One region of the Thioalkalivibrio sp. ALJ4 genome, then DNA from elsewhere that is predicted to be linked to it. Evidence: predicted binding sites of a transcription regulator. Region 1 holds the regulator's gene; the other holds the start of a gene.
What was found. Region 1 encodes sigma-54, which starts transcription at its own class of promoters, with help from an activator protein. Its sites were predicted from a motif close to TGGCANGNTNCNTGCTT; they were not measured.
Positions count from the first base shown of each region.

Region 2: the regulator sigma-54 is predicted to act here: its motif matches at 4,718-4,734, upstream of C936_RS0107905 (CmpA/NrtA family ABC transporter substrate-binding protein).

Region 1 is NZ_KB897917.1:970,625-985,992, forward strand. Features, by position in the region: gene C936_RS0104570 (KpsF/GutQ family sugar-phosphate isomerase) at 1-367, shown strand, start outside; gene kdsC (3-deoxy-manno-octulosonate-8-phosphatase KdsC) at 367-906, shown strand; gene lptC (LPS export ABC transporter periplasmic protein LptC) at 903-1,466, shown strand; gene lptA (lipopolysaccharide transport periplasmic protein LptA) at 1,459-1,983, shown strand; gene lptB (LPS export ABC transporter ATP-binding protein) at 2,034-2,762, shown strand; gene C936_RS0104595 (RNA polymerase factor sigma-54) at 2,821-4,314, shown strand; gene hpf (ribosome hibernation-promoting factor, HPF/YfiA family) at 4,317-4,655, shown strand; gene C936_RS0104605 (PTS sugar transporter subunit IIA) at 4,660-5,130, shown strand; gene hprK (HPr(Ser) kinase/phosphatase) at 5,198-6,229, shown strand; gene rapZ (RNase adapter RapZ) at 6,230-7,114, shown strand; gene C936_RS0104620 (PTS sugar transporter subunit IIA) at 7,119-7,544, shown strand; gene C936_RS0104625 (HPr family phosphocarrier protein) at 7,516-7,785, shown strand; gene hisC (histidinol-phosphate transaminase) at 7,847-8,944, opposite strand; gene hisD (histidinol dehydrogenase) at 8,941-10,245, opposite strand; gene C936_RS0104640 (3-deoxy-7-phosphoheptulonate synthase) at 10,271-11,338, opposite strand; gene hisG (ATP phosphoribosyltransferase) at 11,349-11,999, opposite strand; gene murA (UDP-N-acetylglucosamine 1-carboxyvinyltransferase) at 12,333-13,592, opposite strand; gene C936_RS0104655 (lipid asymmetry maintenance protein MlaB) at 13,695-14,021, opposite strand; gene C936_RS0104660 (phospholipid-binding protein MlaC) at 14,014-14,682, opposite strand; gene mlaD (outer membrane lipid asymmetry maintenance protein MlaD) at 14,704-15,162, opposite strand; gene mlaE (lipid asymmetry maintenance ABC transporter permease subunit MlaE) at 15,195-15,368, opposite strand, start outside.
Region 2 is NZ_KB897918.1:349,712-365,079, reverse strand. Features, by position in the region: gene nirB (nitrite reductase large subunit NirB) at 1-1,425, opposite strand, end outside; gene C936_RS0107915 (ABC transporter ATP-binding protein) at 1,425-2,225, opposite strand; gene ntrB (nitrate ABC transporter permease) at 2,251-3,186, opposite strand; gene C936_RS0107905 (CmpA/NrtA family ABC transporter substrate-binding protein) at 3,234-4,538, opposite strand; gene C936_RS0107900 (nitrate regulatory protein) at 5,007-6,332, opposite strand; gene C936_RS0107895 (DsrE family protein) at 6,459-6,815, opposite strand; gene C936_RS0107890 (hypothetical protein) at 6,907-7,149, opposite strand; gene C936_RS0107885 (TIGR04282 family arsenosugar biosynthesis glycosyltransferase) at 7,160-7,846, opposite strand; gene C936_RS0107880 (TIGR04283 family arsenosugar biosynthesis glycosyltransferase) at 7,839-8,540, opposite strand; gene C936_RS0107875 (TVP38/TMEM64 family protein) at 8,555-9,247, opposite strand; gene C936_RS0107870 (replication-associated recombination protein A) at 9,254-10,618, opposite strand; gene C936_RS0107865 (GTPase family protein) at 10,752-11,987, shown strand; gene C936_RS0107860 (GTPase family protein) at 11,984-13,522, shown strand; gene C936_RS0107855 (MFS transporter) at 13,523-14,749, shown strand; gene C936_RS0107850 (SRPBCC family protein) at 14,880-15,368, shown strand, end outside.

The sequences.
Region 1 (15,368 bases):
CATCATGCATACCGGTGACGCGATCCCGCGCGTGGGTCCCGAGGCCCCGCTGAAGGACGCCCTGTTCGAGATTACGCGCAAGGGGCTGGGGCTGGTGATCGTCGCCGATCCCGAGGCGCATATCCTCGGTGTGTTTACCGATGGCGACCTCCGGCGCACGCTGGATCGTGGCGAAAGCCTGGAGGCGCTGACCATCGGCCAGGTGATGACGCGGGGCGGGCATGCCGCCCGTCCGCAGTGGCTGGCCGTAGAGGCGCTGGAGACCATGGAGAGCAAGCGCATCAATGCCCTGCCGGTGGTGGATGACGACCAGAGGCTGGTCGGGGTGTTGAACATGCACGACCTGCTGCGCGCGGGGGTGGCCTGATGGACCGTCACGACGAGGCCCTGCACAGCCGCCAGGCGGCGGTGCGTCTGCTGATCCTGGATGTCGACGGCGTGCTGACCGATGGCAGCCTGTTCATGGGAGATGCCGGCGAGCAGTACAAGGCCTTTCATTCGCGCGACGGGCACGGCATCCGTCTGGCGCTGTACGGGGGGCTGGAGGTCGCGATCCTGACCGGACGCACTTCCGGGGTGGTCGAGCACCGCATGCGGGACCTCGGTGTGCAGCACCTGCTGCAGGGGCGGCGCGACAAGGGGGCCGCACTGCACGAGTTGCTCGAGCAGACCGGCCATGCGCCCGACGAGGCCGCCTTCGTGGGCGACGACATCGTCGATCTGCCGGCGATGCGCCGTGTGGGGCTCGGCATCGCGGTGGCGGATTCCCACCCGCTGGTGTTGCAGCATGCCGACTGGGTCACGCAGGCCCCCGGCGGGCGCGGCGCGGTGCGCGAGGTCTGCGAGGGTCTGCTGGCGGCCCAGGGGCGGCTGGAGGCCCTGTTCGCGGAGTACGTCGACGGATGAAGTGGGTGGCCGGACTGGCGGCGCTGATCCTGTTGCCAATGGCGGCGCTGGTGGCCGGCGCTGTTGCCAGCGAGCACGAGCCGGAGGGCGAGGTGACGCTGGAGATCGAGGGCTTTACGCTGCACGCGACCGGCGAGGACGGCGAGCTGAGCCACCGCCTGCGCGGAACGCGTCTGCGCGAGTTTGGCCGCGACGGCCCGCAGCTGATCGACGACCCCGACCTGGATATCTTTGACGCCGGCGGTATCGAATGGCACTGGACTGCGCCCGAGGCGCTGCACCGACCGATGGACGAGATCCTGGACCTGATCGGCCCCACGCGGGGGGTGCAGCCCGAGCGTGACGAGCGCGTGCGCACGGTGATTGAATCCGCCGATATGACGGTGGCGACCGACACCATGATCGCCACCTCCGATGCCCCGTCGACGCTGGAGCAGCCTGGCCTTTTCCAGCGGGGCACGGGTCTGCGCGTCGACTCGCGAGGGGATACCATAGAGCTGTTCCATGACGTGTACACGCTCTACAGCGAGTCGGGCGAGGAGGAAGCCGCAAATGACTGAACGTGGTGGGTCGTCGCTCGCCCGGGCCGGATGGCCCGTGCTGCTGGGCAGTGCCTTGTTGCTGCTAGCCGCGCCGGTCATTGCCCAGCAGCAGCCCCTGCCGGTGGAGATTACCGCCGATCGTGCGGAGATGGACGACCGGCGGGGCGTAAGCACTTATACCGGTGATGTGGTGGTGATTCGCGGGGACATGACACTGGAGGCCGACAAGGTCTATGTGCGCAGCCGCGACCGACGCCCTTACGAGATGGAGGCCCACGGCGAGCCCGCGCGGCTGGAGTCCCCGGACCCGGAGACGGGCGAGATGCGCATCGCCACCGCGCTGCGCATCGACTACCTGCTGAACGAGGACCGGGTGATCCTGACCGACCAGGCGCATGTGATCACGGCAGCCGAGGAAGCGCGCGGCAAGCGCATCGTCTACGACCTGGAGACGGATGTGATCGAGGCCGAGCGTGGCGAGGCCGATGACGAGCGTGTACGTATCAGGATCCAGCCCCGCGAAGACGACGAATGAACGAGCTCGACACCAGCGCGCCCGCCGCGGCCGGTGGCGAATCTGCGCCGATGGCCGGCTATCTGACCGGCCGCGAGCTGACCAAGCGCTATGGCAAGCGTACGGTGCTGGATCGTGTCGACGTCGATCTGGCACCAGGGGAGGTCGTGGGCCTGCTGGGACCGAACGGCGCAGGCAAGACCACCTGTTTCTACAGCCTGGTCGGCCTGATCCGGCCCAATCGTGGCCGCATCACGCTGGGTGACCGGGACATCACCCGGGCCCCGATTCATTCGCGGGCCCGAGCCGGGCTGGGCTACCTGCCGCAGGAGGCCTCGATCTTCCGTCGGCTGAGTGTTTGGGACAACCTGCAGGCGGTGCTGGAGCTGCGCTCGGAGCTCGACCGCCACGAGCGACGCCGCATCGGCGATGCCCTGATCGAGGAGTTCCAGCTGGAGACCGTGCGCCACAGCCCTGGGATTGCCCTGTCCGGGGGCGAGCGTCGCCGCGCCGAGATCGCGCGGGCACTGGCCGGTGACCCGCGCTTTATCTGCCTGGACGAACCGTTTGCCGGCGTGGATCCGATTTCCGTGGGTGATATCCAGGCCGTGATTGGGCATCTGGCCCAGCGCGGGATCGGTGTGCTGATTTCCGACCACAACGTGCGCGAGACCCTCGGAATCTGCGACAGGGCCTATATTCTTAGTGAGGGCCGCATCCTGAGCGCCGGGACCCCGCAGGAGCTGCTGGACGACCCCCAGGTGCGCCGCGTGTATCTCGGAGAAAACTTTCGACTGTGAACATTGATCAGTGTTTCCTTAAGATGATCTTGATGGTCACCATGGACCTCAAACCGCGATGCTGAAACCCGGGCTCAATCTGCAGCTGGGGCAGACGCTGACGATGACCCCGCAGCTGCAACAGGCGATCCGTCTGCTGCAGCTTTCCACGCTGGAGTTGCAGGCGGAGATCCAGCAGGCGCTGGAAAGCAACCCCATGCTCGAGCAGGTGGAGGACGAGGGCGAGGAGGCCCCGCCCGAGCGCCCGGAGGAAGGGGGCGAACGGGTCGACGGGGATCGCATGCAGGCCGACACGGCTGGCGATGACGTGATCCCCGAGGAGTTGAGCACCGACAGTCGCTGGGACGACATCTACGAGCCCGCCCCGAGCCCACGCGGCCTGGACGACCGCGACCCGCTGGAGAATACCTCCGACGGCGAGGACGAGGGCCTGCAGGACCACCTGCTCTGGCAGCTGCATCTGAGCCACCTGACCCCACGAGACCAACGGATCGGGGCGGCGCTGATCGACGCGATCAGCCCGGACGGCTATCTGGACAGTGAACTCGAGGCGCTGGCGGAGATGATCAGCCAGGGCGAAGACGAGCCCGTGGGGGTCGACGAGGTCGAGGCGGTGCTGCACTGGATTCAGCAGTGCGACCCGCTGGGCGTCGGTGCGCGGGACCTGCGCGAGTGCCTGGAGATCCAGCTGCGCCATTTGGCGCCGGATGCCCCGGCGCGTGACGCGGCTCGAGCCATCCTGGAAAACGGCATGGAGAGCCTGGCCAAGCGGGACTACCGAGCCCTGCAGCGCCAGTCCGGCGTGCGCGACCCGGACGAGCTGGCGCGGGCGCTGGACCTGATCCGCACCCTGAATCCGCGGCCCGGTGCCCAGATCAGCGAGTCCACTTCGGAATACGTCGTGCCGGATGTCTATGTCCGCCATGACCGCGATGGCTGGCGCGTGGACTTGAACCCGGAGATTGCGCCGCGCATTCGCATCAACGATCTCTATGCGGGCATGGTGCGGCAGGTCTCCGATGCGCGTGATAGCGCGTTTATGCGCGATCAGTTGCAGGAGGCGCGCTGGTTCCTGAAGAGCCTGCACAGCCGGAACGACACCCTGCTGCGGGTCGCCCAGGCCATCGTCGTGCGCCAGCAGGGGTTTCTCGAGCATGGTGAGGTTGCCATGCAACCGCTGATCCTGCGCGATATCGCCGAGACCCTGGAGATGCACGAATCGACCATCTCGAGGGTGACTACACAGAAATACATGCACACCCCGCGTGGGGTATTCGAGTTCAAGTACTTCTTTTCCAGCCATGTTGGCACAGCCGATGGCGGCGAATGCTCGGCGACCGCGATCCGTGCCATGATTCGGGAATTGATTGGTGGCGAGACCCCGAACAAGCCACTGAGTGATGCAAAACTGGCCCAGATCCTGTCGGATCGGGGCATTAATGTGGCCCGACGCACCGTGGCCAAGTACCGCGAGGCTATGCACATACCGTCTTCCAGCGAACGCCGGCAGATGGCGAGTATGCCCAGTGGAACCAAGCAAAAAGGAGCCTGACCATGCAGATCAATCTGACCGGCCATCACGTCGATATCACCGACGCCCTGCGCGACTACGTGAACGAAAAGTTCGCGAAGCTGGAACGCCACTTCGACAAAGTGATCGACGTGCATGTGGTGCTGACCCACGAGAAAAACCAGAACCTGAACAACAAGGCGGAGGCCAATCTCCAGGTCAGCGGCAATCACATCCACGCCGAAGCCAGTCACGAGGATATGTATGCGGCGATTGATGGCCTGATCGACAAGGTGGATCGTCAGCTGATCAAGCACAAGGAAAAGGTCAAGGACCATCACCGCGCCGAGGGTGCCCAGCGCAACCGCGAACAGGCCCTTTAACGCAATGACCATTGCCGAGCTGATCACCCGCGCCCGTATCCGGCTGGAGCCCGAGTGTTCCAGCCAGAAACGGGCGCTCGAGACCCTGGCCGAGTTGCTGGCCGTCGGCGGCGAGGAGTCCGCCGGCCCGGCCAGCGGGGCCATCTTCGAGGCCCTGTCTGCCCGCGAGAAGCTTGGCTCCACCGGTCTGGGGCATGGCGTGGCCATCCCGCATGGGCGTCTGGCCGAGCTCGATGTCCCCCGGGTCGCGGTCCTGCGGCTGGACCAGGGGGTCGACTTCGACGCCATGGATCACGAACCCGTGGACATCCTGATCGCACTGCTGGTGCCCGAGGCGGCGACCAGCGCGCACCTGGACCTGCTGGCGCAGCTGGCGCGCGGTCTCTCGCAGCCCGACAATATCGCCTCGCTGCGCCGTGCCGGCGACGCGGACGCCCTGGAACGCGAACTGACCCGGGCCTTCGGCGACGCCTGAACATGGCTCTCCCGGCAGTGCTCCCCCGATTCCGACACCCCGCGCCAATGCTGCCGGAGATTCGTGCATGAACGAGGCACTGGGAGAGGGCGGCATCGCGCGCGACATCACCGTAGAGGTCCTGATCCAGGCGATGGGCAATCGCCTGGATCTGCGCTACGTACACGGCGAGCAGGTCGCACCGGATCGCAACCTGGTCGGCGGTGACGGCGACGACCTGCCCCTCGCCGGGCACCTCAACCTGATCCGGCCTAACCGTATCCAGGTGATCGGCGATTTCGAGGCGCGCTATATCGCGCGGCTGAGCGATGATCAGCGCGAGCAACTGATCCTGGAGATGGCCCGCACCGGGACGACCGCGGTGATCTTCGCCGAGGACACCTGCCCGTTCTCGGAGATGCCGGACGTCCCCGATGAGCAGCTGCCGCTGATCTTGTGCTCCTCGACCAGCAGCCACGAGATTATCTCCCTGCTGCGCTATTTCCTGCAGCAGCGGCTGGCCCATTTCGAGGTGCGCCATGGCGTGTTCATGGAGATCCTCGGCATTGGCGTGCTGATCAGCGGGGCCTCCAGCGTGGGCAAGAGCGAGGTGGCGCTCGAGCTGATCTCGCGCGGGCACCGGCTGATCGCCGACGACGCACCGGAGTTTGCCCGCATCGCCCCGGATATCGTGCGCGGACACTGCCCGGCCCTGTTGCAGGACCTGCTCGAGGTGCGCGGGCTGGGGGTGTTGAACGTCCGCGCCATGTACGGGGATTCGGCGATCAAGGGCGGCAAGTATCTGCGGCTGATTATCGACCTGCGCGACCACGGCGAGCCCTCGCCGGTGCCGGATGACCGCCTGAATGGCCGCCGCGGGGAGATCGGCATCCTCGGGCTGCGTATCCCGCTGATCAGCCTGCCGGTCGCGCCGGGGCGCAACATCGCGGTGATGATCGAGGCGGCGGTACGCAACCACATGTTGCACATGCAGGGCTATGTCGCCGGCGACGACCTGCGCGCACGTCAGCGCCGGCAGATGAGCGGCGAGCCCGAGGAGCCGCCGTACCACCGCGCGATCCCTGCAACCACCGTCCCCAACCCGGACCCGGAGGGCTGAATGCGACTCCTGCTGGTCAGTGGTCTGTCGGGCTCCGGCAAGACGGTCGCCCTGCATACGCTGGAGGACGCCGGCTATTTCTGTGTCGACAACCTGCCGCTGCCGCTGCTGCCCGGGCTGATCGAACAGGTCCGCAGTGGCGATTACGACGCGGACGAAGACCGGCATCTGGCGGTCGGGGTGGATGTCCGCAGCGGGCTGACGGCGCTCGAGGGCTTTGCCGACCTCCTGCGCGAGCTCCGGGGCAAGGGGATGCAGGTCGAGGTGATGTTTCTGCAGGCCTCCAGCGAGGTCCTGCTGCGCCGCTATCACCTGACGCGGCGCCGACACCCACTGGCGCGCGACGGCGTGCCACTGGTGGACGCGATCGAGCGCGAACGTGACTGGCTCGGCCATGTTGCGGCCGAGGCGGATCTGACCGTGGACACCTCCCGTCTGTCGATGCACGATCTCGCGCGCACCCTGCGCGACCGCGTCGGGCTGCTGGGCGAGGAGCGCCTGTCCCTGCTTTTTCAGTCATTCGGGTTCAAGCACGGGGCCCCTCTGGACTCCGACTTCGTGTTCGACGTGCGCTGTCTGCCCAACCCGCACTACGAGCGCGATCTGGCGCCATTGACTGGCCGCGATGCGGCTGTTTGCGAGTTTCTTGCGCGCCATGGCGAGGTCGAGGAGATGTATGACGGGATCCAGGGCTTTCTCGAACAGTGGGTCCCGCGGATCCGGCAGGATCACCGCAGCTATGTGACCGTTTCGATCGGGTGCACCGGCGGCCGTCACCGCTCGGTTTATCTTGTGGAGCGGCTGGCGGCTGCCTGGCGGGGGCGCGAACATGTTACTGTTAGCACCCGTCACCGCGAGCTATCCCTGCCCCTCGAATCGGAGTGAGTCCATGGGCGTTGGTCTGATCCTGATCACGCATCAAAACCTCGGCGACACCCTGCTGCAGACGGCCCAGAGCATGCTGGGCGACCTGCCCGAGGATTGCGAGTCCATGGCGATGTCGCAGAATGACGACCCCGACGAGGTGCTGGCGCGCGCGAGGGCGCGCCTGGGCGAGCTGGATTCCGGCTCCGGCGTGCTGATCCTGACCGACATGTTTGGCTCCACCCCATCCAATGTGGCCAGTCGCGTGGCCCGGGGCGCGAACGCCCGCGTCATTGCCGGGATCAACCTGCCGATGCTGATCCGTGTGCTGAACTACCGCCATCTGCCGCTGACGGAGCTGGTCAACAAGGCCCTGTCCGGCGGGCACGATGGCATCCTTCTTTGTGACCAGGAGTGTTCGGATGCCGCAGCGCGAAGTCCCCATCGTTAATCGTCTGGGGATGCATGCGCGTGCGGCGGCCAAGTTCGTGAGCCTGGCCAGCCAGTACGCGTCCGATGTGACCGTCTCCCGGAACGCCCAGGAAGTGAACGGCAAGAGCATCATGGGGGTGATGATGCTGGCGGCGGCGCAGGGCTGCGAGGTCACGATCACCACCGACGGCGAGGACGCCGAAGAGGCCCTCGACGCCCTCACCGAACTCGTCGCCAACCGCTTCGGCGAGGACGCCTAGCCCCTCTCCTGCCGCCATGCCTTTGCGAGGCTGGGCCTAGTTCACCCTCGGAAATCAGGGTTCAGCCGGCGAGGGCGTTGCGCAGGGCCGCGAGAAATGCGTCGTTCTCGTCGGAGCGGCCGACGGTGACGCGCAGGCAGTCGGCGAGTAGCGGATGCGCGCGGCCAACATCTTTGATCAGGATGCCGGCGTCGCGCAGGGCCGCGAAGCTCGCGTGCCCCTGCCCCTCGCGCACTCGAAAGAGGATGAAGTTCGCCTGGCTCGGGAACACGTGTTCGACGCCGTCGATCGCCGCAAGCGCCTCGGACAGACGCCCGCGTTCCTCGATGATGCCGCGCGCCTGCTCATCCAGGGCCTCGCGGTGATCCAGGGCGAAGGCGACCGACCGCTGGGTCAGGGTGTTGATGTTGTACGGCAGGCGCAGCCGGTCCAGCGCATCGATCCAGCCCGCGGAGGCGGCCAGATAGCCCAGCCGCGCGCCGGCCAGCCCCAGCTTCGAGACCGTGCGCATCACCATCAGCCCGTCGTGCTGGCCGACCTCCGGCAGGAAGCTGTGGGCGGCGAACGGGGCATAGGCCTCGTCGACCACCGTGACGCCGGGGTTGGCCTCGATGATCGCCTGCACGGCGGCCGGGTCGTCCAGGGTCCCGGTCGGGTTGTTCGGGTAGGCCAGGAACACGACCGCCGGGTCGTGTTCGGCCAGGGCGGCGTGCATCGCGGCGAGGTCCAGGGTGAAATCGCGGTTCAGCGGGACGCCGACGAACGGTACGCCCATTGCGCGGGCCAGCACGCCGTACATCACGAAGGTCGGCTCCGGCGCCAGGATCGGGCGGCCGGAGGCGGCGACCGCCATGATCAGGATCTGGATCAGTTCGTCGGACCCGTTGCCGAACAGCAGCCCGGCCGCTTCGGGCACGCCGTGAGCGGCGCGCACATTTTTCTCCAGCTCGCGCGCCCCGGCGTCCGGATAACGGTTTAGCTGCGGGTCGCGCAGGGCCTCCAGCCAGGCGTCTTCCAGCCCGCCGGGCCAGGGATGCGGGTTTTCCATCGCGTCCAGCTTGATCAGGCCGGTCGCGTCGGACACCTGATAGGCCGACTGCGCCAGAACCTCCGGACGCATCAGGGCATCCGGGCTGCGGCTTTCGTGCGGCAGGCTCATTGCCCGCCGCGCAGTTCGGCGGAGCGGGCGTGGGCGGTGAGTCCCTCGCCGTGCGCGAGGGCGGCGGCGGTCTTGCCGAGCTTCGCCGCGCCCTCGGCCGAGCAGTGGATGATGCTCGAGCGCTTCTGGAAGTCGTACACCCCCAGCGGCGAGGAGAAGCGCGCGGTGCGCGAGGTCGGCAGCACGTGGTTGGGCCCGGCGCAGTAGTCGCCCAGGGCCTCGGAGGTGTAGCGGCCCATGAAGATCGCGCCGGCGTGGCGCAGGCCGGCGTCCAGCATCGCCTGCGGGTCGGCCACCGACAGCTCCAGGTGTTCCGGCGCGATGCGGTTGGCGACGGCAACGGCCTCGGCGGAGTCGCGCACCTTCACCAGTGCCCCGCGCTTGTCGAGGCTGGTGCGGATGATCTCGGCGCGCGGCATCTCGGCCAGCAGGCGGTCCATGGCCTCGGCCACGCGGTCGAGGAAGGCCTCGTCCCAGGACAGCAGGATGGACTGGGCCTGCTCGTCATGCTCGGCCTGCGAGAACAGGTCGGCCGCGATCCAGTCCGGGTCGGTCTCGCCGTCGCAGACCACCAGGATCTCCGACGGGCCGGCGATCATGTCGATGCCGACCGTGCCGAACACCTCTCGCTTGGCCGCCGCCACGAAGATGTTGCCGGGGCCGACGATCTTGTCCACCGCCGGGATGGTATCGGTGCCATAGGCCAGAGCCGCCACGGCCTGGGCGCCGCCCACGGTGAACACGCGATCCACCCCGGCCACGGCGGCGGCGGCCAGCACCAGATCGTTCAATTCGCCGCCCGGGGCGGGCACGACCATTACCAGCAGTTCCACGCCCGCGACCTTGGCCGGCACGGCGTTCATCAGTACGGAGGACGGGTAGGCGGCCTTGCCGCCGGGGACGTACAGGCCGACCGAGTCGAGCGCGGTCACGCGCTGGCCGAGTACCGTGCCGTCGGCATCGGTGAAGTCCCAGTCCTGCATCTTCTGGTGTTCGGCGTACTGGCGGATACGCGCGGTGGCGGTCTCCAGCGCCTGGCGCTGCTCCGCCGGGATCGATTCCAGCGCGGCCTGCAGGCGCTCCCGTGGGATCTCCAGGTCGGCGACCGCGCTGCGATCGAGGCGATCGAACTTGGCGGTGTAGCGCAGCACGGCCGCGTCGCCCTCGGTGCGTACCGCGGCGAGGATCTCGTCCACCGCATCGCGTACGCCGGTGTCGGCGACGGACTCCCAGGACAGCAGGTGCTCCAGGGCCTGATCGAAGTCGGGCTGCTGGGTATCGAGTCGGGCAATGGAGGGCATGGTCGGGATCCTCTGGACGTTTTCCCTAGGCCGGTACGGCGGTCTTGCGGCGCGCGCGCACGGCGTCCGCCAGCAGTTTCAGACTGGTCTCGGTCTCGTCCCAGCCCATGCAGGCATCGGTGATGCTCTGGCCGTAGGTCAGCGACTTGCCGGGCAGGATGTCCTGGCGGCCACCGACCAGATGGCTCTCCAGCATCGCGCCCATGATGCGGCGATCCCCGCCAGCGATCTGTTCGGCCAGCGAGCGGGCCACATCCACCTGACGCTTCGGGTCCTTGCGGCTGTTGGCATGGCTGCAGTCGACCATTACCAGCTCAGGCAGCTCCGCCATGCGCAGCTCCTTGCAGGCCTGTTCGATGCTCTCGGCATCGTAGTTCGGTTGCTTGCCGCCGCGCAGGATGATGTGGCAGTCGTCGTTGCCGGTGGTGGAGAAGATCGCCGAGCGCCCGGCCTTGGTCACCGACAGGAAGTGGTGCGGTCGCGAGGCGGAGCGGATCGCGTCGATCGCGACCCGCAGGCTGCCATCGGTGGAGTTCTTGAAGCCCACCGGGCAGGACAGGCCGGAGGCCAGCTCGCGGTGCACCTGGCTCTCGGTGGTGCGCGCGCCGATGGCCCCCCAGGCGACCAGGTCCGCGATGTACTGCGGGCTGATCAGGTCGAGGTATTCGGTGGCGGCCGGCATGCCTTTGATCGCCAGATCACGCAGCAGCCCGCGCGCGACGCGCAGACCCTTGTTGATGTGGAAGCTGCCGTCCAGGTCCGGGTCGTTGATCAGGCCCTTCCAGCCGACCGTGGTGCGCGGCTTCTCGAAGTACACCCGCATCACGATGTGCAGGGCGTCGGACAGGTCCTCGCGCAGGCCCTTCAGGCGTTCGGCGTACTCCAGCGCGGCGTCCACGTCGTGAATCGAGCAGGGCCCGACGATCACCTGCATGCGGTCGTCCTCGCCATGCAGGATGCGGTGGCAGGCCTGGCGTGCCGCGAACACGGTCTCGGAGGCCGCGTCGGTGATGGGCAGTTCGTCGCGCAGGGTGTCCGGGGCGGACACCTCCTGGATATCGCGGATTCTCAGGTCGTCGGTATCGGCGGTCATGATGCTCTCGTTACGTCGTCGCGGGCGTGACGGCCTCGCGCAGGCCCTCGATCAGATTTTGAATAGTTCTATGTCGCATCTTCATGGCTGCCTGGTTCACGATCAACCGGGAACTGATGGGGGTAATCAGTTCCAGCGGCTCCAGGCCATTGGCCTTGAGCGTGTTGCCGGTGTCGACCAGGTCCACGATGTAGTCGGCCAGATCGACCAGCGGCGCCAGTTCCATCGAGCCGTAGAGCTTGATGATCTCGACCTGGCGGCCCTGCTGGGCGAAGTAGTTCTGCGTGATGTTCACGAACTTGGTGGCGATGCGCAGGCGCTGCTGCGGGTCCGGCTGCTGGCCCGGGCGTCCGGCCAGCATCAGCCGGCATGCGGCGATGCGCAGATCCAGCGGTTCATAGAGTCCAGCCGCGCCGTGCTCCATCAGTACGTCCTTGCCGGCCACACCGATTGCTGCCGCGCCATGCTGCACATAGGTGGGGACGTCGGTCGCCCGCACCACCACGATCTTCACGTCCTCGCGGTTGGTGTCGAGGATCAGCTTGCGCGTCTTGTCCGGGTCCTCCAGGAGTTCGATCCCGGCGCTGGCCAGCAGCGGCAGGGTGTCCTTGAGGATGCGTCCCTTGGACAGGGCGATGGTCAGGGCGTTGGGATCCATCATGTCGGGTGTCGGTCTGTCTCGCGTTTGTGAGGGAAACACTGATTAATGTACACGCTCGCGCTCGAGTCGCTTTTGCGTGCGAACAAGGCGCGGTGACCGCCGTGCAGTCATTCTGCACCAGGGAACCGCAACGCCGTTCCCGCGCAAAAGCGACCGAGCCCCCGCATTAAATGGCTTGTGGGGTTGGTACCCCAGGTTCCCCGATCCTGCGTTGCGCCCCGAATCAATCAGAAACGGGCGGGTAGAACCACTACCCGCTGCACGACGCGCCTTGTCTCGGAAAACCTGGGGTACCAACGCGAGTGTGTACATTGATCAGTGTTTCCCTAGGCGTCAGGCCGGCTCGCGGCGGATGCCCGCGCCGATCTGGCTCAGTTTTTCCTCGATGCATTCGTAGCCGCGGTCGATGTGGTAGATGCGATCGACCGCGGTTTCGCCCTCGGCCACCAGGCCGGCGATGATCAGGCTGGCCGAGGCGCGCAGGTCGGTCGCCATCACCGGCGCGCCCACCAGTCGCTCGACGCCCTTGACGATCGCCGTATTGCCCTCGATGGTGATGTCCGCCCCCATGCGCTGCAGTTCCAGCGCATGCATGAAGCGGTTCTCGAAGACCGTCTCCACGACCGACCCGGTGCCCTCGGCGACGGTGTTCAGCACCATCATTTGGGCCTGCATGTCGGTTGGAAAGGCCGGGAAGGGCGCGGTCCGCAGATTGACCGCCTTCGGGCGACGTCCTTCCATGTCCAGTTCGATCCAGTCCGGGCCGGTCTCGATGCGCGCCCCGGCCTCGACCAGCTTGGCCAGCACCGCATCCAGCAGCTCCGGGCGGGTATTGCGGCAGCGCACGCGCCCGCGGGTCACCGCCGCCGCGACCAGGAAGGTGCCGGTCTCGATGCGGTCCGGCATTACGTCGTATTCGCAGGCCTGCAGGTTTTCGACACCCTGCACGCGGATGGTGTCGGTCCCAGCGCCCTGGATCTTCGCACCCATCGCCGTCAGGCAGTCCGCCAGGTCGACCACTTCCGGCTCGCGCGCGGCGTTCTCGATCAGCGTCTCGCCCTCGGCCAGGGTGGCGGCCATCAGCAGGTTCTCGGTGCCGGTGACCGTGACCTGATCGAACACGACGCGAGCACCCTTCAGGCGCTTGGCGCGGGCGTGGATGTAGCCCCCCTCGACGTCGATCTCCGCACCCAGCGCCTCCAGCCCCCGCAGGTGCAGGTTGACCGGGCGCGAACCGATCGCGCAGCCACCCGGCAGCGAGACCTCGGCCTCGCCGAAGCGGGCGAGGAGGGGCCCCAGCACCAGGATGGAGGCGCGCATGGTCTTGACCAGGTCATACGGGGCCACGCACTGGGTCAGGGTGGTCGGATCGACCTCGATGCGCATGCGCTCGTTGACCGTCAGGCTTACGCCCATGCGGCCGAGCAGTTCCATGGTGGTCGTTACGTCCTGCAGGTGCGGGACGTTGCCAATGGTCATCGGCCCGTCCGCCAGCAAGGTGGCGGACAGGATCGGGAGCACCGCGTTCTTGGCCCCGGAGATCCAGACCTGCCCCTCCAGGCGGCGGCCTCCGGTGATGATCAGCTTGTCCATGGAAAGCCCGGGTCGGTCGCAGGGTCCAGCATGGCCCGTGCGAAACACGCCATGATAACGAATCTGCCCGCTGCGCGCGCGTTTCCGGTCGCGGGGCGGGCGTCAGGCCGCGTTGGTCTGCGCCGCGGGAACCGAGTCGGCGATCACCGATTGCAGATCGTAGAGTTCAACGAGGGGTGCCAGGCCCTGCGGGATGGAGTGGAAACCCAGTTCGCCACCCTGTTCGTGCACACGGCGCCAGAGGGTGACCAGCAGCGCCACGCCCGCCGAGTCGATGCGGGTCACCTCGCCGAGATCCACCCGCGCGCGAGCGGGCAGCCCGGGGAGCAGGGCGCGAATGCGGGACTCGAGGCCCGGAACCGTGGCCAGCGTCAGCGTGCCGGAGAGGGCGAGCCCCTCCGGTGTTGCGTGCAGGCGGGCGTCAGCCATCGCCGTTGTCGACCTCGTCGGCGATGCCTTCCATCGCGTCATCGACGAGCTCGCGGTCGCCGTCCTCGAGGCGTTCGATCAGCGCGTCGAGGCCATTGCGGTTGATTTCCTCGTTGAAGCGGTTGCGGAAGTTGCCGACAAAGCTGAGGCCTTCGGCCTCGACGTCGAACACTTTCCACTCCCCGTTTACCGGCCGCAGGCGGTAGTTGACCTGCAAGTTCGATTGCCCCGAGCCCATGACGATCTCGGTTGCAACGACGGCCATGCGGTCATCCTGGCGCGAACGGCGCTCGATTACGCGGATATCCTTGTCCAGGTGGTCCGCCAGCTGCACGCCGTAGGCTTGCAGCAGGGTGTTCTTGAAGGCCTTGGTAAAGCGTTCGCGCTGTTCGCTGGAGGCGTCGCGCCAGTGTCGCGCCAGCACCAGCCGGGACATGCCTTCGACATCCACGCCGGGCAGGATCTTGTCTTCGATCACGCCGATCACGAAATCCGGATCTTCCTGGGCACGGTCCTCGTTCGACCGAAGTTTCTCGTAGACCTCGTCGATGGACTGTTTGATGATCTCGGTGGGGTTCTCCGCCTGCGCGGCACCCGGGAGGGCCAGCAGCAGGAGCAGCCAGAGCGGCGCCGGCAGCGCCAGAAATCGCAATGTCTTCATCGTGTCGTCCCCGGTTCGGGTTTAGTCGCTACCCATATTGGTCATGAAACGGCCAATCAGGTTCTCCAGGACCAGTGCGGATTGGGTGAACATCACCTCATCACCGTCCTGCAAGGTGTCGTAGTCGCCGCCAGGCTCCAGGGCGATGTACTGCTCGCCCAGGAGTCCCGCGGTATGGATCGCGGCCTGCGTGTCCATGGGCAGGTAGTCATGCTCGGCGCGGATCGCCAGCGTGACCTCGGCGCGGAATTGCTCCGGATCATAGCGAATATCCGCGACGCGCCCGATGCGCACGCCCGAGACCGTGACCGGCGCGCGCGTCTTGAGCCCGCCGATGTTGTCGAAGTAGGCCGTCACCGTGTAGGTGTCCCGGTCGTGGTAGTCGGTCACGTTGCTCACCTGAATCGCCAGGTAGAACAGTGCCGCCACACCCAGCAGCACAAACACGCCGACCGCCAGTTCGAAGAAACGTACCTTCATTGTTGCCACCTGCCTAGGAAAACCCTGGTTGGTCAGCCCGTGCCGAACATCAGCCCGGTCAGGATGAAATCGAGGCCCAGCACCGCCAGCGAGGAGACCACTACGGTCTGGGTCGTCGCGCGCGAGATGCCCTCGGAGGTCGGCATCGCGTTGAAGCCCTGGAATACGGCAATCCAGGTCACCACGAAGCCGAACACAATGCTCTT
Region 2 (15,368 bases), on a different contig from region 1:
GGTGGCGAGCACGGACTCCACCAGCCCGGTGCAGGAACCACAGGAGTTCGACGCCTTGGTGTGGGCACGCACGTCCTCCAGCGTGAACAGCTTGTGCTCGCTGATCGCCTGGACGATCTCGCCCTTGCACACGCCATTGCAGCCGCAGATCTCGGCCTCGTCGGGCATGGCCGCGACCCGCGAAGCCTGGTCGCCATGACCGGAGTCGCCGATATGCGCCTGGCCGAACAGCAGGTTCTCGCGGATGTCGGCCACTGGCGTTCCGTCCCGCATCAGCTGGAAGTACCAGGAGCCGTCCAGGGTATCGCCGTACAGCACGGCCCCCTGGATGCGGTTGTCCTTCAGCACCAGGCGCTTGTAGACGCCGCGCGCGGCATCCTTGAACACCAGGTCCTCGGTGGTCTCGTCGCCGGTGAAGTCGCCGGCGGAGAACAGGTCGATCCCGGTCACCTTCAGCTTGGTGGAGGTCATCGAGCCCTCGTAGCGCCCAATGCCGTACTCGGCCAGGTGGTTGGCGCAGACCTTCGCCTGCTCCCACAGGGGCGCGACCAGGCCGTAGGTGGCGCCGCGGTGCTGCACACACTCGCCGACCGCGTAGATCGACGGGTCATAGGTCTGCATCGTGTCGTTCACCACCACGCCGCGCTCGCAGTGCAGCCCGGCGGACTCGGCCAGCGCGGTGTTCGGACGGATGCCGACCGCCATCACCACCAGATCCGCCTCGACCTCGCTGCCGTCGGTGAAGCGCACGCCGGTGACGCGGTCCTCGCCCAGGATCGCCTCGGTCTGGTGCGCCATGCGAAAACGCATGCCGCGCTCCTCCAGCGAGCCGCGCAGCATCCCGGCGGCCTCGGCATCCAGCTGGCGCTCCATCAGGTGATCCATCAGGTGCACCACGGTGACCTCCATGCCCTGGCGCATCAGGCCGTTGGCAGCCTCCAGGCCCAGCAGGCCGCCGCCGATCACCACCGCATGCTGGTGTGCGCGGCTGGCCGCGAGCATCGCGTCCACGTCGTGGATGTCGCGGAAGGCAACCACGCCCTCCAGTTCGTGCCCCGGCACCGGGATCATCACCGGGTCGGAGCCGGTCGCCAGCAGCAGGCGGTCATAGGGCGCCTCGGTGCCGTCCTCGGCGATCACCCGCCGGTTCACGCGGTCGATCCGCTCGATGCGTCGGCCCTTGTGCAGGGTGATGCCGCGTTCGGCATACCAGGCATCGTCGTTCAGCATGATCTCGTCGACGGTCTTCTCCGAGGCCAGCACCGGCGAGAGCATGATGCGGTTGTAGTTGCCCCAGGGCTCGGCGCCGAACACGGTGATGTCGTACATGTCCGGCTTGAGCTTCAAGAGCTCCTCGACCGTGCGCATGCCGGCCATGCCGTTGCCGATCAGGACCAGCCGCGGCTTGTCGTTCGCGGTATCCATCACGCGGCCTCCGACTCGGGGTTCTTGTGGCGCTCGTGGAGAAAGCGCAGCACCTCGGCCCGGTAGTGGTTGTACTGGGGGTTGTCGGCCATCACCAGGCGCTCGCGCGGCTTCGGCAGGTCGATCTCCAGGATCTCGCCGATGGTCGCGGCCGGGCCGTTGGTCATCATCACGATGCGATCGGACAGCAGTACCGCCTCGTCCACGTCGTGGGTAACCATCAGCACGGTGTTGCCCAGCTCCGACTGGATGCGCATCACCTCGTCCTGCAGGTGCGCCCGGGTCAGCGCATCCAGCGCACCGAAGGGTTCGTCCATCAGCAGGACCTTCGGCTCCATCGCCAGCGCCCGGGCGATGCCCACACGCTGCTTCATACCGCCGGAGATCTCGTCCGGGCGCTTGTCCAGCGCGTGGCTCATGCCGACCATGTCCAGCGTCTGCAGGATCCACTCGCGGCGCTCGGCGGCGGATTTCTTGCCCTTGAAGGTCTTGTCCACGGCCAGCGCCACGTTGTCGCGCACGGTCAGCCAGGGCAGCAGGGAGTGGTTCTGGAACACGACGCTGCGATCCGGGCCCGGCTTGCTGACCTCCTTGCCGTCCAGGATCACCGCGCCGGTGCTGGTCTCCAGCAGCCCGGCGACGATGTTGAGCACCGTCGACTTGCCGCAGCCGGAGTGGCCGATAATGGAGATGAACTCGCCGCGGTCCACGTGCAGGTCGACGTCGCGCAGCACCTCGCTGGCCGTCGGTCCTTCGCCAAAGGTCTTGTGGACGTGTTCGATGGAGAGATAGCTGGTCATGATGATTCTCCTGTGAGGGGCCGGATCAGCCGGCCTGCGTGCCGCGGGTGACCCATTTGCCGACGATCGCGACCAGACGGTCGAGGAAGAACCCGACCAGGCCGACGTAGACCAGGGCCAGCACGATGTCGCTGAGCATGGAGGCGTTCCAGGCATCCCAGATGAAGAAGCCGATGCCGACCCCGCCGATCAGCATCTCGGCGGCGACGATCGCCAGCCAGGCGAGGCCGATGCCGATACGCAGACCGGAGAAGACATACGGCGCGGCGGCCGGGAGCATGATCTTGGTGAAGTACTCGAAGCCGTTCAGGCGCAGCACGCGGGCCACGTTCACGTAGTCCTGCGAGATATTCCGGATGCCGACCGAGGTGTTGATGATGATCGGCCAGATCGCGGTGATGAAGATCACGAAGATCGCCGACGGGTTGCTGGCCTGGAACGCGGCCAGGGAGATCGGCAGCCAGGCCAACGGCGGCACGGTGCGCAGCACCTGGAACAGCGGGTCCAGCCCGCGCATCGCCCAGGTGGACTGGCCGACCAGCACGCCGAGACCGATCCCGGCGACCACCGCCAGGGCGTAGCCGTAGGCCACGCGTTCCAGGCTGGCGAGCAGCTGCCAGGCCATGCCCACGTCGTTGCCGCCGTAGTCATAGAACGGGTTGACGATCAGTTCCCAGGTGTCGGTGATCACCTGACTCGGGCCGGGCAGTACGGCTCCCTGGGAGGACGTCATCATTTCCCAGAGAAGCAAAAAAATCGCGGTCACGATCACCGGGGGCAAGACCACGGCGGCCGCGTTGCGCATACGCCGGCCCCAGGCCCCGGGGTCGGGCGGCGGGGCAGCGCCGGACCGCGCCGACGGCGGCGCCGCCGGTCGGGCCACCGGGGCCGTGGAGGTCTCCGCGGCCCCGGTGGCCCGACCGGCGCCGAAGGTCATGTTGCGATCGAGAATGGCACTCATCATCGAATCCTCTTGAATCGTCTGTGCAGGGGCGTCGGGCCGTCGCGTCAGGACGCGATCGCCTTGATCTCCAGGCTGTCGAGATAGGCCTGTGGGTCTTCCGGGTCGAAGACCTTGCCGTCGAAGAACTCTTCCTTGCCGCGCGAGGTGGACTCGGGGATGTCGGCCGAGTCGATGCCGAGCGTGTCGGCCGCCTCGCGCCAGATGTCCTCGCGGTTGACCTCGTCCACCAGGGCCTGCATGTCGAGGTCCGGCGGCAGGTAGCCCCAACGGATGTCCTCGGTGAGGAACCACAGGTCGTGGCTCTTGAAGGGATAGGAGGCCTGGTCGTTCCAGTAGCGCATGCGGTCGGGGTGATCCTCGACCACGCGGCCAGTGCCGTAGTCGAAGTGCCCCTGCATGCGGTCAATGATGTCGCCGTACGGGGCGTGGATGTAGCGCCGGCGCGAGCAGATCTCGGCGACCTCCTCGATGTTCGCCGGGTCCTCGCAGTACATCTGCGCCTCCATCACCGCCATGATCAGGGCGCGGGCCGCGTTCGGGTTCGCCTCCACCCAGTCCGCGCGCATGCCCAGCGCCTTCTCCGGATGGTTGTGCCAGAGCTCGCCGGTGGTGTTCGCGGTGTAGCCGATGCCCTGGTTGATCAGCTGCATGTTCCAGGGCTCGCAGACACAGAAGGTGTCCATGGACCCGACCCGCATGTTGGCGACCATCTGCGCCGGCGGCACGACGATGGTGGAGATGTCGCGGTTCGGGTCGATCCCGCCGGCCGCCATCCAGTAGCGAATCCACAGGTCATGGGTGCCGCCGGGGAAGGTCATCGCCGCGCGCACCTCGTCGCCGCCGGCGCGTTTCTCCGCCAGCGCCTCCTTGAACTCCCCGGTCTCCAGGCCGACCTTCAGATCGGCATATTCATCACCCACCGAGATGCACTGCCCGGCCAGGTTCAGCCGCGCGAGGATGCTCATCGGCGTACCGCGACGGTGCAGCAGGTAGGGCATCGGCGTCAGGATGTGGGAACCGTCGATGCCGCCGCGGCGCGAACCCAGTTCCAGGTTGTCGCGCACCGTGCCCCAGGAGGACTGCTTCAGCACCTGTACGTCCGGCATGCCGTGGGCGGCGAAGAACCCCTTCTCCAGCGCGATGAACAGCGGAGCGGCGTCGGTCAGGGCGATAAAGCCCAGCTTCGCCTCGGTGGTCTCCGGCTTGCCGTTGCCGGCCTTCGCATACCCCCAGGGCGCGGCCCCGGAAACGCCCAGCGCGGTCGCGCCGATCCCGGCGGCCATGCCGCCCAGGAAACGCCGGCGCGACAGGCCGGAGGTCTTTTTCGTGTCATTCGTGTGATCGGTCATTGCGGGTTCACTCCCCTTGTCAGCAAACACGTCCCAAAAACGAAAAAAGGCGTCGCATCAGCCCGGCCGCGTTTGCAGCCGGGTGATGGACGCCTTTGTCCAGTCCCACGGGAGGCCCGGTCATCGGGTCTCCCTGTTGTCAGGCGACGAACCGCCGTTGGCTCGTCTTGCTCAGTCTCCTGCAGGAGGTGTGCCAATTAGCTGTTGCTAATCGACTCTCGTGGACCAAAGCCCACCCTGACGCGGAAAAATCGGACGGTTCCCGGTAAACAATCGAATCCTGGCAGGGGAATGACGATCACAAGCGGCACCACCCTGGGGCACGCCGGCGGTGCAGATGAACCGCTCTGGTGCACACCCCGTAGGAGCCGCCTTGGCGGCGAAGCCCCTGCCATTGTCGGACACTAGCAGGGGCTTCGCGGGCAGGCCCGCTCCCACAGGGGCGGAATCCCTTTCCCCGTGTATTAGCTACAGGTCGCCCTTGCCCAGGAGGTCGGACATCGCGACGGTCGCCTCGGCGACCTCGGCCAGGCGCCGGTTCTGGTTCATCGCCGTCTGGCGCAGGAGCTTGTAGGCCTGATCCTCGCTGAGGCCGCGGTGCTGGATCAGCAGCACCTTGGCGCGCTCGATGGTCTTGCGTTCGGCCAGGGCCTGGCGTGCCGCATGCAGTTCGTCCTCCACCGACTGCAGCCGGGTCGCCTGGCGCTGCACCAGGTCCATCACCGAGTGCCCGACGATCGGGACGTTGAGTACGGTCTCGCCCTCCTCCTGCGTGCTCTCCAGGCCCTCCGGCGCGCCGAAAAACACCGCATACGGCACGCTGTCGCGCAGCTCCGACTCGGCGAGTTGCTCCACCCGATCACGCACAGCGCCCAGGTCCGCGCGATCCGCCGTGATGCGTGCCGAACAGCACTCGTTCAGGTGCATCTCCAGCAGGTCCTCGATCTCCTTCATCGCGTCGATGCGCGCGGTGGTGCAGGCAAACCAGGTCTCGGCGCGGGCCGGGTCCGGCAGGGGATCGCCCCGGAGATCGCCGTGGGTACAGGCCTGACGGCGCAGCCGCTCGACCTCCGCCGCGAAGCCCGCGCCCTGCAGTTCCTGCCAGGCCGCGCAGGCGGGCTTCGGGGCAAACTCGGAGAAGATCCGAAACGAGCGTTCCTGGGCATCGATCCGGTGCAACAGGGACTGGCGCAGTTCGCCATCGAACACGCCCTGACCAAAGCCGGCGGCCCCGATCGCGCGTTCCTGGCCCGCCAGCTCCTTGCCCTGCATGAAGTTCAGCAGGGCCACCAGGGCCCGCGAGACCTCCGGGTCCGTGGCGGAGTCAGCGGCCTCGAACACCACTGCCAGCAGCGACCGGATCAGCTCGCTGAAGCCGCGCATCGCCTCCATCGGCGAGAGCGTGCGTTCGCTGACCTCCGCCCGCAGGCTGGGCAGACCCGACAGGCCATGCAGCGCCAGCGCCATGCGCCCCAGCAGACGGCTGCGCGCGTGGGCACAGGCCCCGGGCTCCAGCCAGCCATCAAGGTGTTCACGAAACGCCTGTGCGGTGGTGTCGGATTCAGCTCGGTACTGCGCTAGTTCGTCCGCATAGCGCTGGCCACCGGAGCCGATCCAGAGGCTGGAGGCACCGCGTTCGCGCTGGAGCTGATGCACCAGCGCGCGGATGCGCCCGACCAGCTGTACCGCCTCCAGCAGGCGCTCCAGGCTCACCACCTCGCACTTGCGCGAGGCGACCAGGAAGTCGCCAATGGCCTCTTCGAAGGAAAAACTCGGGGATGGGGTCTGGGTCATGCTCGTCGTCCGTGGATCACTCCCGGAACAAACAAGCATGCGATGTGCCAGTTCGAGGGGCTGACACAGGAGACACGGGCAAAACGGGCGGGGGATCACACCCCACCCGCGGACCGGCCCGCTCGATCAGAAGCTCATGGAGCGGTCGAAATCGGCAACGGCCTGGACGTACTGACCCATGCCGGCCATCTCGGCGTTCGGCAGGAAGTTGTGCTCGCCGACGTCGCGGCCCTTGGCGCAGGCCTCGCAGGCCCAGAACGGGACGCCTTCCTCGACCAGCGAATCCACGATGTCCTTCATCGCCGGCATGTTGTGGCCGACGATCTTGTCGTAGACATTCCGGTTGGCGATGTTCACGGCCTCGCCCTGCAGCCAGACGGTCACGTCATGGCCCTGCTGCTTGGCCACGTTCGCGGCGATCATGCCGAGGGTGGCACGGGTCGGGTCGTCGGTACCGGCAGTGACAGAAACAATAAAACGCATGGGACTCTCCTTGGTCACGTCAAAGTGGCAGGCACCGTAGCGACCCGGGCCGGGACCGTCGAGTTCCCACAAGCCTCAAGGAGGCGCCGAGTCAGGAAGCGCCTTTCGACGTAATGCTCATGCGATAGAGCTTGAAGGCCATCAGCAGCCAGGGAATGGCGTGCATGATCAGGTCGAGGATATCGATCGGACGGGTCAGCTCGCCCTGGAAGAGCCAGCGGATCTTCTCGACGATGTGCGGTTCGGGGACATAGGGCGACAGCCCCAGGGTGGCCACGAACAGTGCAAACAACCACAGTGGGGAACGGTCGACCCAGGCAACAAAGGCTTTCATGGCGCGCATCCTACCCGAAGCCTGGGCCGACTTGCGACTGCTCTGGGATCGGGGACTCTCGAGGTGCCCCAATGCCACGCAGGAGCGCTGGCGGACAGTGCACCAGGTCTTCCGGGCGGTCGATGTCGGAACGCGATTCCAGCTCAGCCCAGGCAAGACCCCGCGCCCGGGCCCGTTCACGGGTCTGTTTCAGCACCCGGTCGCTGCCCCACTCGATGGCCTCGAACAGCCCGGGTACGGGCCGCGCGGTGGCCAGAAGCACGTAACCGCCATCCAGTGCCGGGACCAGTGCCACGTCCTGTCCTCCGGCCAAGGCTTCACGGGCAGCGATCAGGTCCTCGACACCCAGCGTCGGGGCATCGGAGCCCATCACCAGCGCCGGAAACGGACCCGCCTCCAGCGCATGGCGCATGCGCGCCCCCAGGTCACCGCCCCGCTGCCTGTGCAGGGAACAGCCAAAGCGTTCGGCGCAGTGCTTGAAGAACGGATGATCGGAACCCGGGCTGCACCACAGCTCCACCTGGTCCGGCGCCACCTGACGGGCTACGTCCAGCGCGTGTTCCAGCAGCCGCTCGTGCAGCCGTGCAGCGCCCTCGGCACCCAGCGCGGGGATCAGTCGGGTCTTGGTCCGGCCCGGCTCGGGCGCGCGGGCAAAGACCAGCACGCGCAGCGCATCCAGCGGCCGACGCTCAAGCATCGCCACGATACAGTCGCGCCAGCCCGTCCGGGTTTGCACCCAGCCAGTAGGCCAGGCGCAGCCGCCACATCAGCCAGATCGTGCGCCATGCACCCTGCTGCTCCCAGCGCCGGGACGACGTGACCAGCCGGGTGCGCAGGCACTTTGGGCGTCCCACCGAGCGCAGTCGCCGCGAGAACTCGATGTCCTCCATCAACGGCTGATCCGGCCAGCCGCCTACGGCATTGAACGCCGAGCGTGTAATGAAGATGCCCTGGTCCCCGGTCGCAATCCCGCTCAGACACGAGCGCAGATTCATCATCGCGGCGATCAGCGCGAATATCGCGCGACCGCCCGACAAGCGGACATCGAAACGTCCCCAGGCGCAATCGCCCCGGGCCACCACGTCGCGCAGCGCATGCACCGCAACCCCGGCCCCGTCCGGGAACGCAGTGTCGGCATGCAGGAACCAGAGCACCTCGCCGCGGGCGCGCTCGGCTCCGGAATTCATCTGCCGTGCACGCCCCGGTGCACTGGACAGCACACTCACGCCGCGTTGTTCTGCCTGCCGGACAGTCCCGTCCGTGCTTCCCCCGTCGACCACGATCACCTCACAGTCGAGGATCTCCCTCAACGTATCCAGCAAGGGCGGGAGGGACTCGGCCTCGTTCAGCACCGGGATGATCACGGACAGGAAGGGTGACTCCCGCGACATGGTTGCTACGGGACTCAGGCTGGCGACTGGACGGCTTTCTGCCCCTGCCAGATCCGGCGCAACAGCCGAGGCAGCAACAGCAGCAGGGCCAGCACGGCGAGAATCGCCAGCCCCAGCTGGACCCGGTTGTCCGTATCACCCGCCACCATCTCGCGCGTAGCGTGGCCCAGCCAGGCATAGGCGAACAGGCTGGGGATCAATGCGACCAGGGTCGTGATCGTGAACACGGTCAGCGGCATACGCACCAGGCCCAGGGCGTAGTTGGTCGGGGCGAACGGGAAGACCGGCACCAGCCGTGTCAGTGCGACCACGCGCCAGCCCTCGGCCTCCACATCCTCGCGCAGCCGTGCGCTGCGCGGACCCAGACGCGGTTCCAGCCAGGGTTGCAGCAGGGTGCGCGCCAGCATGAACGCGATAATCGCAGCGATGGTCGCCGCCAGCAGGCTCAGGGCCCCGCCGGTGAACGGCCCGAACAGCGCCCCTCCCAGCAGGATCCAGAAGGTGCTGGGCAACGGAAACAGCGCAAGGACGACAAAGGCCAGCACAAACATCATGTAGGCGCCCATCCCCCAGCTGGCGAGCCACGCCTCGACGTCCTGCAGCGGCAGCAGATCAGGCCACTCGGTGGTCAGTGCTACCCAGACCAGCGACCCTGCCAGCAGGACCGCGGCCAACAGCCACCAGCGTTCGGGATGATGTATCTGCATATGTCTCTATTCTTTGCCGTCGCCGCGCAGTCGCTCCAGCCGTTCGGCCAGCGCGCGCTCCGTGCCCTCGCGTTTCGCCCGATAGAAGCGCTGATCTTCCAGCCCTTCGGGCAGATAGACCTGCCCGCGCGCGAAACCGTCCGGTTCATCATGATCATAGCGGTATCCGGCGCCGAACCCCTCGTCACGCATCAGCTCCGTGGGGGCATTGCGCAGATGCAGGGGCACGCCGGGGCTGCCCGTTTCGCGAATGCTGGCGCGGACCTCGTTCAACGCGGTGTAGGCGCTGTTGCTCTTGGGGGCGGCGGCCAGCTCGATCGCCGCCTGGATCAGCGCGAGATCGCCTTCCGGCCGCCCAAGCCGCTCCATCGTCTGCCAGGCCGCCAGCACCCGAGCACCCAGCCCTACGGCCGCCAGCCCGATGTCCTCGTAGGCCATGCGCAGCAGGCGCCGGCCGAGATAATCCGGGTCACAGCCGGCATCCAGCATGCGCGTCAGCCAGTACACCGCCGCACCAGGATCGGATCCGCGCACCGACTTGTGCAGGGCGGAGATCTGGTCATAGAAGGCATCGCCCTGGCGATCGAAGGCCAGGCTCTGCGCCCCCATCACCGCGCGCAGGGCGTCGGCGGTGATCTCGCCGTCACGTGCCAGATCCGAGGCGGTCTCCAGCCAGTTCAGTGCCCGCCGGGCATCGCCGTCCGCCGCACGGGCCAGCCGCTGGCGTTCGGTGGGCTCCAGCCGCAGCCCGCGCCCCCCGAGTCCGCGCTCGGGATCGCTCAGCGCCCGGTCAATCAGCGCCTCGATCGCCTCGGCGCCGACGGACTCCATGCGATAGACACGCGCCCGCGACAGCAGTGCGCTGTTGAGCGCAAATGAGGGGTTCTCGGTCGTGGCCCCCACGAAGGCCAGTGTCCCGTCCTCGATGTGCGGCAGCAGGGCATCCTGCTGCCCCTTGTTGAAGCGATGGATCTCGTCGATGAACAGCAGCGTGCCGACCCCGTTGCGTCGCCGGGCCTTGGCCGCGTCCACCACCGCGCGCACGTCCTTGACGCCGGCCAGCACCGCCGACAGCGTCACCAGACGCTGTGCCCCGGCCGCCGCCACCAGGCGGGCCAGTGTGGTCTTGCCGCAACCCGGCGGGCCCCACAGGATCATCGACGGAGTCTGCCCCTGCTCGATCGCCTGGCGCAGGGCGGCATCCGGGCCGACCAGGTGATCCTGGCCCACCATCTCGTCCAGCCGCGCCGGGCGCATGCGCTCGGCCAGCGGTGCATTCGGGTCCGGGCCCTGTGCGGCCGGTTCGGGCTCGGGGGGCAGTCCACCCGCATCCGGGCCGAACAGGTCGCCTTCGGAGATATCGCTCATCATTTCAGTGTACCGCGCCCGCCGCGAACATTGGCCGAGACATGGCACACTGAGCGGCGGGCTGGCTCACAAGCCCTGCACAGTTGCGCCTTCTTCACTGATGAAAGGTTTCCATGCCGCGAAACGGAATCACAGCATGAAGCTGCCCTGGCAATCCCTGCGCCTGCCGAAGGGCCTCGGCTGGCGCAAAGTCATGCAGGCCGTCCTGCGACCCGAGGCCGAGGCCCCCGATGCCGACGTCGTGGCCGAGCGAGCGCGCGAGCAGGCCCCCGTGCTGTGGCTGCTGGGCAAGGTGCAGTCCGGCAAGAGCACGCTGGTGCGCGCGATCACCGGCGACTCCGACGTGGCGATCGGGACCGGTTTCAGGAGCTGCACCCGGACGGCACGCGCCTATGACTTCCCGGCCGAAGCGCCGGTGCTGCGCTTTCTGGACACGCGGGGACTGGGCGAGGTCGCCTACGACCCCAGCGAGGATCTCGCCGAGCTCGCGGGCCACGCGCACATGGTGGTCGCCGTGGCGCGCGCGATGGATCTGCAGCAGGAACCCGTGCTGAATGCCCTGCGGGACATTCGCCGCCGGCATCCGAACTGGCCGGTCCTGCTGGTCCAGACCTGCCTGCACGACGGCTATCCCGACGGGCGCGATCATCCGCCCTACGCCGAACTGGACCGCAGCCCCGGGCTGGAGGAACTGGCCCGCGCGCGCCGCACCCAGGTCGAGGCCTTTCGCAACCTGCCCGGGACCGGCCCGGTGCAGATCGTGCCCGTCGACATCACGCCCGAGGACGAGGGCTTCACCCCGACCCACTACGGCCTGGACGCCCTGCTCGATGCCCTGGAGAAGCTGGCTCCGGAACGCATGGGGGTGATCCTGCAGGGGCTGCGCCAGTCCGCAGGCGGTGATGCCCGTCGGCTGCGCGCCCGATCACACATCCTCGGCTACGCCAGCGTCGCCGCGACCACCGATGCCGTCCCCCTGCTGGGCCTGTTCTCCGTTCCGGCGGTCCAGGGGAAACTGCTGCACAGTCTGGCCAGCATCTACGGGGTCACCTGGGATTCTCGCAGTATGAGCGAGTTCTCCGCGGCGCTCGGTTCCAGCACCCTGCTCGGCCTCGGCCTCAGCCACGGGGCCCGGCAGGTCGGCAAGCTGGTCCCCGTCTACGGTCAGACTGCAGGTGCTGCAGCGGCGGCCGCCACCAGCTTTGCCACCACCTATGCGCTGGGCTATGCCGCACGGCACTACCTGGCCCGGCGACATGACGGGCGCGAGGCCACGGCCGGGGTGGAGCAGGCCTATCGCGACGCCCTGCGCGAGGCCCTGAACCTCGCCCGGCACCGCCAGACCGAGCCCTCGGGGAACGACACGCGATGAAACGCCGCTGGCTCACCCGTCTGCAGGTCACGGGCGTGACCTTCGCCGCGTTCCTGCTGCTGTCGCCCTTTGTGGTGGCCTTCGTCCTGGGTCTGTTCTGGCTCTACGAACACAATGCCCTGCTGATCTGGATCGCCGCGGCCGCCATCGCCGCCGGAAGCGTATGGGGCATGACGCTGTGGGCGCGCCACCGGATCAAGGTCCACACCCGCGAACGGACGACCGAGCCCGTGCGCCCCGCCGATGGCGACTGGGCGCCACTGGAACACGCCGCCTGGGCCGAGGTGATGCGCCTGAGCGAGCAGGCCAGCGGCGAGATCGTCACCGACTACGACCGCCTGCGGGAAGCGGGCGAAGAGACCCTGCGTACCGTGGCCGCGCACTATCACCCGGAACAGGAAGACCCCATCTGGGAGTTCACCGTGCCCGAGGCCCTGCTGCTCAGCGAGCGGGTCAGCGCCCGGCTGCGCAAGATCCTGCTGGAGGAGGTACCGCTGTCGGATCGCCTGCGCATGGGCCAGATCCTGCGCGTCTGGGGCTACCGGCCCATGGTGGCATCGGGGCTGTCCTACGGGCGCACGGCCTACAAGGCCTACCGTATCGCGCGGCTGGCCAATCCCCTCCACGCCCTGGCCGCGGAGCTGCGTGATCGCTTCTTCAACGAGCTCTCCGGCAGCGCACGCGAATACCTGCTGCGACGGGTCGCACGCATCTGGATCGAGGAAGTCGGCCGCGCCGCGATCGAGCTCTACTCCGGCCGCCTGCAGCACGATGCCGACGCCCTGGCCGAGATCGCCGACCAGGAAGCACAGGCGAGCGGCCCCGCGGAGGAGGCATTCCCGGGCCGGCCGAAGATACTGGTCGTGGGCCAGCCACAGGCCGGGAAATCCACGCTGGTCAACGCGCTGCTGGGGGAATACCGCGCAGCCACGGACGTGCTGCCGCTGACCGCCGAGCAGGAGGGCTACCTGCTGACCCTCGCGGACGGCCAGGAACTGCTTTTGGTGGACACCCCGGGGCTTGGTGACCGCATGGACGTGGATACCCTGGTTGATGCCGCCCAGACGGCGGATCTGGTGCTATGGGTCGCGCCGGCGCACCAGGCCGACCGCTCCCCGGACCACGAGGCGCTGCAAGCCGTACGGCGCTTCTTTGCAGAGCGCCCGGATCGACGCCAGCCGCCCATTCGCATCGTGGCCAGCCACATCGATCGCCTGTCGCCCGCCCGCGAATGGGAGCCGCCGTATACGCTCGACCCGCCGGAAGAACGGCCCAAGGCGCAGAACATCGCCGCCGCCCGCCAGGCGATCGCCGCGGACTTCGGCCTGCCCGAACAGGAGGTGATTCCCGCCCGGCTCGATGGCGCAACGCCCTACAACATCGACGCCCTGACGGCCGAACTGGAGACGCTGATCCCGGCCATGCAGCAAACCCGCAAGACCCGGCTGCTGCGCCACCCGTCATCCCGAAGCCTGCGCCAGATCTGGCGTCAGACCCGCAAGGGGGCCGGTCGCCTGCTGGGTCGACCGCGCTAGATGACCCTGCGTCCACGCCAGCACCAGGACGCCCCCTCCCTGGACTCCCCGACCGCCTGGCTCGCCTGCGGGCTCTCCCTTGTGGCGCTGTTCGTGGCCTTTGGCATCGCGTACAGCTACGGGGCGTTCTTCTCCTCCATGGCGCAGGAGTTCGGTACACGGCACGGCGGGTCCGCGCTGTTCTTTTCCGCCACCGCTCTGTTGTTCTTCGGCCTGAGCGGTGTGACCGGCCCCCTGTCCGACCGCATCGGCCCAGGGCCGCTGCTCGTTGCGGGTGGCCTGTTCATCGCGGCGGGGCTGGTCGGGACGGCGCGTGCCGGCGAACTCTGGCAGGCCTACCTGGCCTATGGCCTGGGCGTGGGTATCGGGGCGAGCTGCGTATTCGTGCCCGTCGTGGCCGCGGTCGGGCGCTGGTTTGCCCGCAGACGCTCCATGGCCCTGGGCATCGCGGTATCCGGGATCGGGTTGGGCGTACTTGGCTTCGCGCCGCTGTCCGCCTGGCTGATCGAGCTCCACGGCTGGCGCTCGACGTACTATTTCTACGCGCTCGCGGCAGCCGTCATCCTGCCGCTCGCCGGCATCCTGTTTCCACGGCCCGGGCGCGCCCCGGATGGCACCCACGCCGCCACCACCCGCTGGGGTGGGCGCCGCTTCGCCCAGCTTTATCTGGCGACCTTTCTGCTGAATACGATCCTGTACGTACCGTTCGTGCACCTGCCGCCCGCGGCCGAGGCGGGCGGCATCGATCCGCTGCGCGCGGCGGGCCTGGTCGGGATTATCGGGCTGGCGAGCGTGGTCGGGCGGCTGGCGATCGGCATGCTGGGCGATCGCTATTCCCTGATGCATCTCTATCGCGGGTGCTTCGCCCTGATCACGCTGAGCTTTCTGATCTGGGGCACCGCAGGCAGCTACGCCGCCCTTATGCTGTTCGCGGTGGTACTTGGTTTCGGGTACGGCGGGTACATCGCCCTGACACCGGCGATCCTGGCCCGCCTGTTCGGCCTGTACAGCCTGGGCCGCCTGCTGGGCATGACCTACACCGCCGTGGCCCTCGGCGCCGCGCTGGGTCCGGTCCTCACCGGCCTCGGGGTCGACCTGACAGGCGGCTATCTCATGATCCTGATCGCGCTCCACCTCGTCGGCCTTCTGGCCGTTCTCGCCACCCTGCCGATCCGCGACGAGCCCGTCACGGGGACCACGCATCCCCAGCGCGACAGTGACCCCTGAGGTCTTTGTCTATCATCACAGTCCAACCGCCCGTCGTAGGGCAACCTGAACCCCGGCCGCATCCGGGGATCGAATTCTTCATAAAGCTGCAGCAGCCAGGCCCCGAACCGAAGCCCAGGAGGTACCCGCGATGCGAACGTTGCCCGCCCTCCTCCTGGCTGCCTTGGTCGGCTGGGCCCCCGGTGCCGCACTCGCGGTGGAGGTGGTCGAGCGGCATTTTGATACCGACGGTGACCAGCACGAGCTGGAGGTGACCTTCCGGGTCGAAGTCCCACCCGAGGCCCTGTGGTCATACCTGACCGATTACGACGCGCTGAACCGTTACTCGGAATCCATCCGCGAGAGCCGGATCGTCTCCCGATCGGATGACGAGGTGGAGGTCGCAAGCGTCGTGCACAGCTGCGTGTTCGTGTTCTGCCGGACCATCCGCAGGCACGAACGGGTGACCGAGTACTACCCCGAACGCATTGATGCCGAGGTCGATCCGGAGCACAGCAATCTGCGTGCAGGCTCGACCCGCTGGGAGCTGCAGCCCGATGCCGGCGGCACGCACCTGACGATCCAGATGCATGTGGAACCGGACTTCTGGGTACCCGGCTTTATCGGCAAGACCCGCATC